DNA from 3 places in the Lysinibacillus sp. 54212 genome. Region 2 is predicted to be linked to each of the others. Evidence: riboswitches for the same ligand, from Rfam matches in the RefSeq annotation. Region 2 holds a riboswitch; each other region holds the start of a gene.
The links. A riboswitch is a leader RNA that binds a small molecule or an ion and turns the genes downstream of it on or off. The one in region 2 is predicted to bind S-adenosylmethionine.
Positions count from the first base shown of each region.

Region 1: it holds a riboswitch for S-adenosylmethionine, as region 2 does, so the genes downstream of both, metK (methionine adenosyltransferase) here and V4T18_RS09865 (methionine ABC transporter ATP-binding protein) in region 2, are expected to answer to the same signal.
Region 3: it holds a riboswitch for S-adenosylmethionine, as region 2 does, so the genes downstream of both, metA (homoserine O-acetyltransferase MetA) here and V4T18_RS09865 (methionine ABC transporter ATP-binding protein) in region 2, are expected to answer to the same signal.

Region 1 covers NZ_JBAFWZ010000014.1:61,762-65,968, reverse strand. The annotation lists gene pckA (phosphoenolpyruvate carboxykinase (ATP)) at 1-1,297, opposite strand, end outside; SAM riboswitch class I at 1,498-1,617, shown strand; gene metK (methionine adenosyltransferase) at 1,857-3,053, shown strand; gene V4T18_RS11465 (hypothetical protein) at 3,528-3,650, shown strand; gene V4T18_RS11460 (gamma carbonic anhydrase) at 3,829-4,207, opposite strand, start outside.
Region 2 covers NZ_JBAFWZ010000011.1:78,194-82,400, reverse strand. The annotation lists gene V4T18_RS09890 (acyl-CoA dehydrogenase family protein) at 1-384, shown strand, start outside; gene V4T18_RS09885 (arsenate reductase family protein) at 808-1,164, shown strand; gene gcvH (glycine cleavage system protein GcvH) at 1,245-1,625, shown strand; gene V4T18_RS09875 (toprim domain-containing protein) at 1,701-2,027, shown strand; gene V4T18_RS09870 (thioredoxin family protein) at 2,039-2,341, shown strand; SAM riboswitch class I at 2,404-2,507, shown strand; gene V4T18_RS09865 (methionine ABC transporter ATP-binding protein) at 2,600-3,625, shown strand; gene V4T18_RS09860 (methionine ABC transporter permease) at 3,618-4,207, shown strand, end outside.
Region 3 covers NZ_JBAFWZ010000001.1:254,635-258,841, forward strand. The annotation lists gene asnB (asparagine synthase (glutamine-hydrolyzing)) at 1-311, shown strand, start outside; gene V4T18_RS01205 (DUF1835 domain-containing protein) at 393-1,436, shown strand; SAM riboswitch class I at 1,573-1,679, shown strand; gene metA (homoserine O-acetyltransferase MetA) at 1,775-2,713, shown strand; gene V4T18_RS01215 (GNAT family N-acetyltransferase) at 2,811-3,341, shown strand; gene V4T18_RS01220 (hypothetical protein) at 3,504-3,851, opposite strand; gene V4T18_RS01225 (YczE/YyaS/YitT family protein) at 3,877-4,207, opposite strand, start outside.

The DNA.
Region 1 (4,207 bases), on a different contig from region 2:
ATTCGCCACCAGTCCAGCCAGTGTTTACTAGGAATACTTGTGCACCATGCTCGTCGATTTTCTTACCTAATTGCTCAGCATATACTGTAGCAGGAAGTGGTAAGAATGGAGAACCAAAGCATGTAGAGAATACTGGTTCTGGCTCAGTAACACCGCGCTCTGTACCAGCTAATTTTGAAGTGAAGCCACTTAAGAAGTGATACATTGCTTGCTCTTTAGTTAATTTAGAGATTGGAGGTAACACACCAAAAGCATCCGCAGTTAAGAATACGATTGTTTTTGGATGACCTGCTACCGATGGTGATACAATATTTTCAATGTAGTCAATCGGATAAGCTACACGAGTATTTTCAGTTAGTGAACCATCATCATAGTCACAAACGCGTGTTTCTGGATGAACAACAACGTTTTCTAAAACAGAACCAAATTTAATAGCGTTATAAATTTCTGGTTCTTTTTCAGCAGAAAGGTTGATTGTTTTTGCATAGCAACCACCCTCAATGTTGAATACACCATTATCAGACCAGCCATGCTCGTCATCACCGATTAGCTTACGATCGCTATCTGCTGATAAAGTCGTTTTACCAGTACCTGATAAACCGAAGAATAGAGCTACATCACCAGCTTCTCCAACGTTTGCAGAACAGTGCATTGGGAAAATACCTTGCTCTGGTAATAAGTAGTTCATAATACCAAAAATAGATTTTTTCATTTCACCAGCGTATTCAGTACCACCAATTAAAATGATTTTCTTTTCCATCGAAGTGATAATAAATGTTTCTGAGTTTGTGCCATCTACAGCAGGATCAGCCTTGAATGTAGGTGCTGATACGATTGTAAATTCTGAAACGTGAGAAGCAAGCTCTGCTTCAGTTGGACGGATGAATAATTGATGACAGAAAAGATTATGCCAAGCATACTCGTTTACAACTTGGATTGAAACTTGTGAGTCTTTATCTGCACCAGCAAATCCTTTGAATACGAATAACTCGTCTTTCTCTTTTAAGTAGTTAACGACTTTTACATATAAATTATCAAAAATTTCAGCTGAGATTGGTCGGTTTACTTTACCCCAGTCAATTTTATCTTTTGTGCTTTCTTCTTCAACCATATATTTATCTTTAGGAGAACGACCAGTGTATTTTCCTGTTTCAGCGCGTAATGCACCGTCTACAGTTAACATTGCTTCTCCACGAGCAGTTGCTTTCTCAACTAATTGTGGTACTGAAAGTTGAACGTTAACATTTGCTCCACTTAATAATTCCTTCAGTTCGTTGTTAATTTCTACTGAATTCATCGATTAAATACCATCCTTTTTGTATAGTGTTCCCTACTGAAAGGGCTTTTATTTTTATTCAAAAATAGTATAACACATTGATTGAAATAATCTATACTAATTCAAAATTTATTTTTGTGGATTTTTTTACATTTCAGATTTCCGTCAAAAAATATTGACAGCCTTCAGCAAATTACGTATTATTTGAAATTGAACGGATACTCTTATCCCGAGTTGGTGGAGGGTCAGGCCCTATGAAACCCGGCAACCTGCAATATATGCCTAGCATATAACGTGTTGGTGCCAACCTGATGCAAGGATATGTCCTTGAACGATAAGAGTGAAAGGTAACGGCATGAACACTCCTTTCCTCATGACAAATGAGCGAAGGGATTTTTTTGTTTTACAATAAGAATTAACTTATTTATTTGAGTTTTTTCATTATTATATACCTTTCTAGATCCTCGTGTAAAAGTTAGCAATGGGCTTGAAGTTCAATCCTTAAGGGTAGACTTACATGGGTAATGAGTACCGTATCAATATTGCGCATTTTTGCAAGGATATCATAGGAGGAAAACAAATGACAAACCGTCGATTGTTTACATCAGAAAGTGTAACAGAAGGGCATCCAGATAAAATTTGTGACCAAATCTCAGATGCTATTTTAGATGCAATCTTAGCAGAGGACCCAAACGCACGAGTAGCGTGTGAAACGACTGTAACAACTGGGCTTGTACTAGTTTCAGGTGAAATTACTACATCTACTTATGTTGATATGAAAGGTATTATCCGTGATACTGTTGCAGAAATTGGCTACACACGTGGTAAATACGGCTTTGATGCAGAAAATCTAGCTGTACTTGTAGCTGTAGGAGAGCAATCACCAGATATAGCACAGGGTGTTGATCAAGCGCTAGAGGCTCGTGAAGGCTCAATGTCTGATGAGCAATTAGAAGCGATCGGCGCTGGTGACCAAGGCTTAATGTTTGGTTATGCATGTAATGAAACACCGGAGCTTATGCCATTACCTATTAGCCTAGCACATAAATTGGCACGTCGCTTAGCAGAGGTACGTAAAACGGGTGAGCTAACATACCTACGTCCAGATGGTAAAACGCAGGTGACAGTAGAGTATGATGAAAACAACGAACCAGTTCGAGTAGATACAATTGTATTATCAACTCAGCATGATGAGGACGTTACACTTGAACAAATCCAAAAAGACATTAAAGCAGTAGTAATCAATCCAGTCGTACCAGCAGAGTTAATCGATGAAGAAACAAAATACTTTATCAATCCAACAGGCCGCTTCGTTATCGGTGGACCTAAAGGGGATGCTGGTTTAACAGGTCGTAAAATTATCGTAGATACATACGGTGGTTATGCGCGTCACGGTGGCGGCGCATTCTCAGGTAAGGATGCAACAAAGGTTGACCGTTCGGCTGCATACGCGGCTCGTTATGTAGCGAAAAACATCGTTGCAGCAGGTCTGGCTGATCGTGCTGAAGTGCAGCTTGCTTATGCAATTGGTGTAGCACGACCTGTGTCTATTTCTGTGGATACATTTGGTACTGGGAAGGTTGCAGAAAGTAAAATTGTAGAATGGATTCGTGAATTATTCGATTTACGTCCTGCTGGCATTATTAAAATGCTTGACCTACGTCGACCAATCTATAAGGGAACAGCGGCTTACGGACACTTTGGTCGTACAGATATAGATGTACCATGGGAAAAAACAGATAAAGCCGATGCTTTAAGAGCAAAAGCTGAGTTATAAGAATGTTCATTTGAACACAAAAACTGCCGCTCAGATCATGGAGCGGCAGTTTTAGGTTGTCGATAAACCGTTTTTTTTTGAATCGGCAAGCCCCGCCACTCCGCTTTTCGTGGGCGAGCGCCGAGCCTCCTCAAATTTGCAAGAGTGCAAATTCTGCGGGGTCTCGGGGCAACACGATGTTGGTCACGAAGGCGTAGTCACACGACGTGACGATCTTAGCCTTCGTTCCATTATCGCTATCCCACAGAAGTCTACGTGGCGGGGCTTGCCTAGTTTTTCAATATATTTCAATAAAATTTCCAAAGGTTAATAACACCAACCTATTCCCGACAAACGGATAAATGAAATTGATAAAAACAAGCTATTGAAATCCCAGTTTTTCAAATTGTTCACGTCATGGATTTTATTTTTATTCGTCATCTGGAACATTTTAATAAATAGAGAGCGGCATATCTTATCATTAAGCAATAGTAGTTGATTGTAGTGAAAGGCGCGACACTCCAGCAGGAAAAGCACGAGCGGAAAATCCATTTTTGCGGCGGTCCGCAAAAGGAAGGAAAACTAAAATCGTCACATCATGTGACAACGTTTTCCTGACCAACGTCCTGTTGGCCCGAAGCCGTGCCTGCGGAAAGGGAGCGCCTGGAACGGAAATCAACGGTTTTTCATGGATTATTTTATTAGGACAAAATTCTAGCAAACTCCAATGAAAATGAGTTTGTCGACACTCTGAACTGCTGCTCAGATCATGGAGCGGCAGTTTTTGTTCCATAGTTTACTTATTATCTTGCAGGGATTTATAATATTGCCCTTTTTCTACGTATTCTCGTACTATACGATCCATATCTTCGCGGTCTTCAGGAGTAATTTCTCGAACAACCTTTGCAGGACGCCCCATCGCAAGTGAATTAGGTGGGATTTTTTTACCTGGAGGTACTAAGCTACCGGCTCCGATAAAGGCGCCTTCTCCAATTTCGGCTCCATCTAGAATAATTGACCCCATGCCAATTAATGCACGTTTGCGAATGACGCAGCTATGTAGGGTTACTTGATGCCCAACTGTTACCTCATCTTCAATAATTAACGGATTGTTTGGGCTTTGATGTAAGCAACTTAAATCCTGTATACTTACACGATTTCCTATTATAGTAGGT
Region 2 (4,207 bases):
GGTGTTCTTGCAGCGGGTACAGCAGCACAAAAATTTGGTGCTAAGCTCGATGTGGAACAAGAGGTGCTAGTGAACATTGCAAACATTGCAAACCAATTATACGCTATGGAATCTGCAGTGCTTCGTACTCAAAAAGCTATCGAGCGTGACGGAGTAGAAAAAGCAGGTCAAAAAATTCTTTACACACAAATTTTCTGTCAGGAAGCTTTTGCTGAAATCGAGAAGGAAGCAAAGGATACAATCCTAGCGGCAGTTGAAGGGGACGCGGGTCGTATGACGTTATCAGCTCTACGTAAATTAACGCGTAACAACCCATATAACCTAATCCCGAAAAAACGTGAAGCCTCAGCGAAATTAATCGAAGCTGAAAAATATACAGTGTAACATGTAGAATCCAGGTGCCCATTGCACCTGGATTTTTTAATCGAATAAAAATGCCTCTTCACCATAAACTGGGGTTGATTTCTGTTACGCAGCGTGCTTTCATGGGGGTGGAATTATTTTTTGCAATTTTTAGCACACGTAACGTAGTGAAATTTTATTTTGCGACGAAAGCGGTAGCGTCAGGAGCAACGAGGAGATTGAAGCCAAGCCTGCGGAAAGCGTCCGCTCGGAGTGCAGTGTGCGGTGCATATAGCAACCCCGACTTATGGTGCTGAATCTTAATAATGTATAATTTGTGAAAATGTGATTAGTAATGTACACCATTCTATCTAATTAATTGAGTAAGCATGTTGTTTTTAATAACAATATTAGACAAAATCCGCTACAATAGAGGGGAAAATAATTATTAAAGGAGCAGCGGACATGTCACTTAAATTAATTCAATATCCTAAATGCACTACATGTAAAAAAGCTCAAAAATGGTTAGACCAACATAATATTTCCTACGAGGCAATTCATATTGTAGATGAGACGCCAACAAAGGCGCAGCTAAAGGAATACTATGAACTAAGTGGCTTACCATTAAAGAAATTTTTTAATACGTCAGGAATAAAGTATCGAGAGCTTGGCTTAAAGGACAAGCTAGACAATATGACGGAGGAGGAGCAACTAGATTTACTAGCTTCGGATGGTATGTTAATTAAGCGTCCAATAGTTTCTGACGGTAAAAAAATTACACTTGGCTTTAAGGAGTCTGACTTCTTAGAATCGTGGAAATAAAGGTAATCGAAACTTGTTTTTAACTACGAAATATGTCAAACTAAAAGTGAATGTAATATATATAGTTGGAGGGATTTTGGATGAGTATTCCTAAAGATTTACGCTACTCAGAAGAACATGAGTGGGTAAAAAATGAAGATGGAAAAGTACGTATTGGTATTACAGATTTCGCTCAAAGTGAACTAGGCGATATCGTGTTCGTAGAGCTTCCAGAAGTAGGCGATGAAGTAACTATTAATGAGCCGTTTGGTAGTGTAGAATCTGTTAAAACTGTCTCTGAATTATATGCACCTGTTTCAGGTAAAGTAGTTGAAGTAAATGAAGAGCTTTCTGATAACCCAGAATTCGTAAACGAATCTCCATATGAAAAAGCTTGGATGATTGTTGTTGAGCTTTCGAACCCAGCAGAAGTTGAAGAACTTCTATCTGCAGAAGCATACGAAGAATTAATTCAAGAATAATCTTTAGACGTCAAAATCCGTTAGTGGGTTTTGGCGTTTTTAATTAGAAAGCAACGTAAAGTAGGAGGGGAGCACATGGATACAGAAAAGTGTATAATTGTTGAAGGTCGCTCTGATAAATTAAAAATAGCCCCACTATTTGCTGAGGATGTGGCTATCGTCTGTACGAATGGCACAGTAGATGAAGAAGTATTAATTGATATTATTGAACCCTTTGAGCAGTGCGATCTTTTTACATTATTTGATGCTGATAAATCTGGTGACCGGCTACGCAAAACGATGAAACGCTGCTACAGTGAGGCAACTCAACTTACGATACCAAAGCAATATTTAGAGGTTGCCAAAACACCAGCAGACATACTGACAGAAATACTCCGTAAAGCAAAATTTATGATGAAATAGGATGAGTAAAATTGAAAGAATGGACAAAGCAACAATGGGAGAGAGTCGTAGAGGATGAGGAGTTAGCTGCACTTTATTTATACACACCAATGTGTGGCACGTGCGCGGTGGCTTCTAAAATGATGGATGTAGTCGAGCAACTTCTTCCACTACTCCCAGTTGGGAAAGCGAATTTAAATTTTATGGAAGATTTAGCATATGAAAACGAGATTGAAAGTGTCCCATGTTTACTTGTTGCACGGGATGGGGAAATAGCTCAAAAAGTATATGCATTTCAATCCGTACTAAATTTGTATGAAATATTGAAAAAGTAATTGACGGACAATTGCAAGCATGGTACATTTACATTCATAATAATCTAAATTTAATATTGTTACTCTTATTAAGAGCGGTGGAGGGAAGTGCCCTACGAAGCCCGGCAACCATCACAATTGTGAAAAGGTGCCAAGTCACTCAAAGTTATTCTTTGGAAGATGAGAGAACGGTAACGTATATTTTCGTGCGAAAGCCTTTCTACTTATCTTATGTAGAAAGGTTTTTTTAGTAAGTCTAAAACTATAAAGGAGTCAATTATGATTGAGTTAAGTAATATAACGAAAGTTTACAGCACGAAAAACGGCGAGCTAAAGGCTGTTGATGGGGTAAGCTTAGAGATTCAAAAGGGAGAAATCTATGGCATTATCGGCTACAGTGGTGCCGGAAAAAGTACAATGATTCGCCTGTTAAATGGTTTAGAGAAGCCGACAAGTGGGACTGTTGTAGTAAATGGTCAAAATATTTCTGCAATTTCAGGCAGTAAGCTTCGGGCAGCACGGCAAAAAATAAGCATGATTTTCCAACACTTTAATTTATTGTGGTCACGTACGGTAGAGGAAAATATCGAGTTCCCATTAGAAATTGCGGGTGTTCCAAAAGCGGAGCGATCAAAGCGTGTAGGGGAATTAATCGAATTAGTCGGATTGGCTGGTCGTGGTAAGGCTTATCCATCTCAGCTATCTGGTGGTCAAAAGCAGCGTGTCGGTATTGCTCGAGCGCTTGCTAATAATCCAGAGGTACTACTCTGTGACGAAGCAACATCAGCACTTGATCCTGAGACAACTGATTCAATTTTAGAGCTGCTGCTAGATATTAATAAACGTCTAGGATTAACGATTGTGCTTATTACACACGAAATGCACGTGATTCGCAAAGTATGTCATCGTGTAGCTGTTATGGAGGCTGGAAAGGTAGTAGAGTCTGGAGATGTTCTACACGTATTCCAAAATCCACAGGCACAGATAACGAAAAAATTTGTTTCACAGGTTTCTGGTACAAGCGATACGAAGGAGTCTATCGAGCAAATCTTAGCCAATTACCCTTCAGGTAAGCTTGTAAAAGTAACATTTATTGGTCAACAAACAGAGCAGCCAATTATTTCGCAAATCATTCAGCAGTATGGTGTGGATGTTAATATCGTACACGGAACGATTTCACATACAACGAGCGGACCTTACGGGACATTAATTGTTCATATAGATGGTGATGAAAGCAAAGTTGATATAGCTTTACAGATTCTTAAGAGGCATGAAATTCAAACGGAGGTGATTGAGCATGCTTAATCAATTATTTCCGAATGTGAACTGGGATACGATGGCTGAGGCTACGTATCAAACAATTTATATGACAGCCATTTCAACAGTAGCGACATTTATTTTAGGATTGGCAATTGGGGTTATCTTATTTTTAACGAGTCCAAATCAAATATGGGCAAATAAGCTTGTTAACTTTTTAACGGGCTCAATCGTAAATATTTTCAGATCAATTCCATTTATCGTATTGATTATTTTACTGATTCCATTTACGAAGCTTTTAATCGGGACGATTCGTGGAACAAACGCAGCCCTACCAGCCTTAATTATTGGTGCTGCACCCTTCTATGCACGAATGGTATTGATTGCGCTTCGTGAAATTGATAAAGGTGTCATTGAGGCAGCGCGTTCAATGGGCGCTAAAACATCGACAATTATTTTTAAAGTTTTACTTCCTGAAAGTTTACCAGCTCTAATTTCAGGTATTACAGTAACAGCCGTTGCACTTGTTGGTTATACGGCAATGGCTGGTGTAATCGGTGCTGGTGGCTTAGGGAACCTAGCATATATAGAAGGGTTTATGCGTACTCGCACTGATGTAACGTTAATGGC
Region 3 (4,207 bases), on a different contig from region 2:
GTGACACAAAATATGCCCTACGACAAGCTGCGTTGAATGAACTCCCTGAAGATTGGGCAAAACGAACGAAACTTGGATTTCCGGTCCCTATTCGTCACTGGCTACGTCACGAAAAGTATTACAATTTTGTAAAAGAAACCTTTCAAAAAGAGTATGTTAATGAATTTTTTAATCAAGACGACCTTATATACTACTTAGATCTCCATTATCACAATAAAGCAAATAAGGCGCGTCATATTTGGACAGTTTATATCTTTTGTATTTGGTATGAGCAATTCTTTGCTGAAAATATTAACAAGGAATATAATTAATGGTAAATCACTTCCGTAAAGTGAGGCAAAGAAATGCTATTTTTAAACAGCAAAACCAATTATCCATTTTTTTATTTTCTTTTGGAACAAAACATTGTACTCGTGTATGAATTCAAAACCCAAAATTATATAACACAGCTAGACTTTATCAATTTAATCTCACTATATGAAATACATACTGAAGATGAGTTTGATCAGTTTAATCATGAAAATTATAATCCAATGGCTGGAGGGGTTTATTTAGAGCTAGAGGATACTAATCAAATGGTAGCTGAAATCAACAACAAAATTCAAAAACAACGTGCAAATTTCCAATCCCTTCAACAAGGACCGATTCACCTTGTGATGTCAGAATCAGCAGCAGGATCTTTACGCGTAGGGCTACCTAGACCTAAGACAGTTATTGGTATACCAGATTCCTTTGACAGTGGTCCGTTGTGGCAGCTCGATAAAAAAACAGGTTTAATGTTACGAAATGAATGGCTATATGACCATATCAATGACGAGCAAGAGGACGGAGAATATTTAAATCGTTTCAACAGAGCATTACGTCAAATGGAGGATATTTCAACAAACGTCCCAATCTTTATTTGGTATAGCGATAATGAGGATGAACAGGTAGGTTTTCGCTTTATTCTCTACTTATTAAAGGAAAAGGGAAATGATATTTTTCTAATGAATACTACGGAACTTTATAGGGAAGTAGGGCAGCCTATTTTCCATACAAGTCAAATGGATTCCGACAATCTAAGACTACTTTTTGAAAACAACTCCAGGTGCAAACCATTATCAGAAAAACAATTACTTCGATTTCATGCAGAATGGGAGGAGCTTGCCGAAACAGATGGACTCCTACGTATATGGGATGGCGGTAATATACAGCATGTATCAGAGAATTATTATGACTCATATATCATTGAATCAGTCAAAAAGCTCCATAAGAAACAAGGACAGCTAGATTGGATTAGGACTGCAAAGCTCCTTGAAGAACTGCTGCAAGATATGAAAATATCTAAAAATATTTTCTATTTAGAATACCGAATCAGGCATTTAATCAATAATGGACTTCTAGAGTTAAAAGGAATACCAAAATCAATGAGACACTATAGTATAAAGCTTCGGTGAATTGATTTAGTTATAGATGCCTCTAATACGCTGACTTTGGCGGTAATCCACTCAAATGATGATGTTACTGCGAGAAATATTTGAGTGAATTGTTGAAAAATTCACATTGCTGTGATACAATCTATCTAATTTAATAGTCTTATCAAGAGAAGCTGAGGGACTTGGCCCTTTGACGCTTCAGCAACCTCTAACCGTGTTAGAAAGGTGCTACTTCCAGCAAGGTATTTCCTTGAAAGATAAGAGCGAGTAACGTTAAACCTCTCATTCTTATACTGGAATGAGAGGTTTTTTAATGGTTAGCTTTGTATATTTGATAGACGAGAAATGGGGGATCAGCATTGCCAATCAATATTCCGAAGCAATTACCGGCTGGCGAGCATTTACGACAAGAGAAAATTTTCGTGATGGAGGAGGACCGCGCGAAAACACAGCAAATTCGTCCACTAAATATATTAGTGTGCAACTTAATGCCAGAAAAAGAGAAAACGGAGTTGCAATTATTACGGTTATTAGGAAATACACCACTGCAAGTCAATATTACTTTTTTAAATACAGCTACATATGAATCAAAAAATGTATCTAAATCTCATCTGGAGCTTTTCTATAAAACATTCGATGAAATAAAACATCGTCGCTTCGATGGCATGATTATTACTGGAGCACCCGTAGAGCGGATGGAGTTTGAAGAAGTATTATACTGGCAAGAAATCACAACGATTATGGATTGGGCTAAAGTAAACGTAACGTCTATTATGTATATTTGTTGGGGAGCTCAGGCAGCGTTATACCATCAGTTCAATATTGGTAAATACGAGCTACCGAAAAAATGCTCTGGTGTTTATTCTCACGTTATTACCGATTTAACTGTAGATTTAGTCCGAGGATTTAGTGATGAATACGTAGCTCCGCATTCTCGTCATACATCGGTTTCTATTGATGAGGTTCGTGCGCATCCAGACTTACACTTATTAAGCTATTCTGACGATGCAGGCGTGTTTATTGTTCAGTCGAAGGATAATAAGCATATTATGATTACCGGACATTTAGAATATGATGCTACTACGTTGCGTGATGAGTATGAGCGAGATATTGCAAAGACAGATAATGTGGAAATGCCTGTGAACTATTTCCCAAATAATGACCCAGCACAAGAGCCAAAAAACACATGGCGTGCTCATTCACACTTGCTGTTCTACAACTGGTTAAACTACTATGTATATCAAGAAACACCATATAAATGGGATTTTGTTGAAGAAAATATTGAATTTCATATTTAAGAAATACCGCATGGCAGAAAGATATGTCATGCGGTTTTAATCCTTTTTACAAGCAGTATAACGAAGGTTACTATTAAAATAACAAAGGATGATGTATATGTTTCCAATCTTAGAGACAGAAAGACTTTTGCTGAGAGAAATCACAGAGCACGACACACAAGTAATTTTTAACCTCTTTTCCAATGATGCTATTACACGATTTTATGGCCAGGATAATTTAACACTTATAGAGCAAGCCGAGCAATTTGTTCACTTTTTCGCTAAGAGCTACAAGGAGAAGCGCGGTATGAGATGGGGGATAGAATTAAAGGGACAAAAAGGCATAATCGGTACTATAGGCTATAATCATTATTCCCCGAAGCACAAAAGAGCTGAAATAGGCTATGAATTACATCCAGATTATTGGGGATACGGCTACGCTAAGGAGGCTGTATTAAAGGCTATCTCATATGGATTTAGCGAATTAGGCTTAACAAGAATAGGAGCTATTGTATTTCTTGAAAATGATAGCTCTAACCATTTATTAAAATCCATTGGTTTTCAACAAGAGGGTATATTAAAAGCATATATGTATCAGAACGGCCAAGCTTATGACACTTACATTTATTCATTGTTAAATGAGAATTAACGAAAGGAAAATCCAATGACCACTTCATTTTTAATTATTCTTCCTATTGTTTTTACGATTTTTATCGTTGCTTCCTGTTTTGCATTTTACAAGTTTCGTCATTTTTTCTCACGAGGTCAATAAAACAAGGTAGCACTCACATATTGTGGGGGCTACCTTGTTTTAAACTAATTTAGAGAGTAAATCTTGAGAAGGTGCAGCGTCTAGATCACCATTGTTTGCTGCCTTCCCCAATAATCTTAGGAAGGTCTGTTTCATCTCTGTATTTAACGCCTCTAAATCAAACACATCAAACTTGCATTTTGAGAGAGGTATCGTTTCGGATTCACTAAATCCATCCTTATAAAATAGATTCCAAGTAATGTACTCACCGTCATCATCAATTCCAATCGAGCACGTGAGCAAAAAGTTTTCAGCAGTTGCCTCTGCTACAACTTCCTCATAAAAATCCTCATCTTCTAATAGCGCATGTAAATTGTCAAAAGCTTTGGATGTTACAATCGTTATCATCACGTCAACTCCTCTGTTACCATACTTAATTATAAGCAGAGCTTTCCTTACCCGTCAAAGCAAAGAATAGCTTTTCATTAATTTTCAGCGCCCATTGAACAATCGGTCCGAGTCCAAAAGACATAATAACTGTACCAACCCCAATCGGACCACCTAGTAAGAAACCAATAATTGCTACGAGAACTTCCATTGTCGTTCGTGCCTGACCAACACTCCAGCCAAGCTTATGTGAAAGTAGTAGCATTAAAGCATCACGTGGTCCTACACCGAGGTTTGCCACAATATACATCCCACAGCCAAAACCTAGCAACAATAAGCCAATACAAAATGACAGTAATTGTGGGAGGAATCCCGTA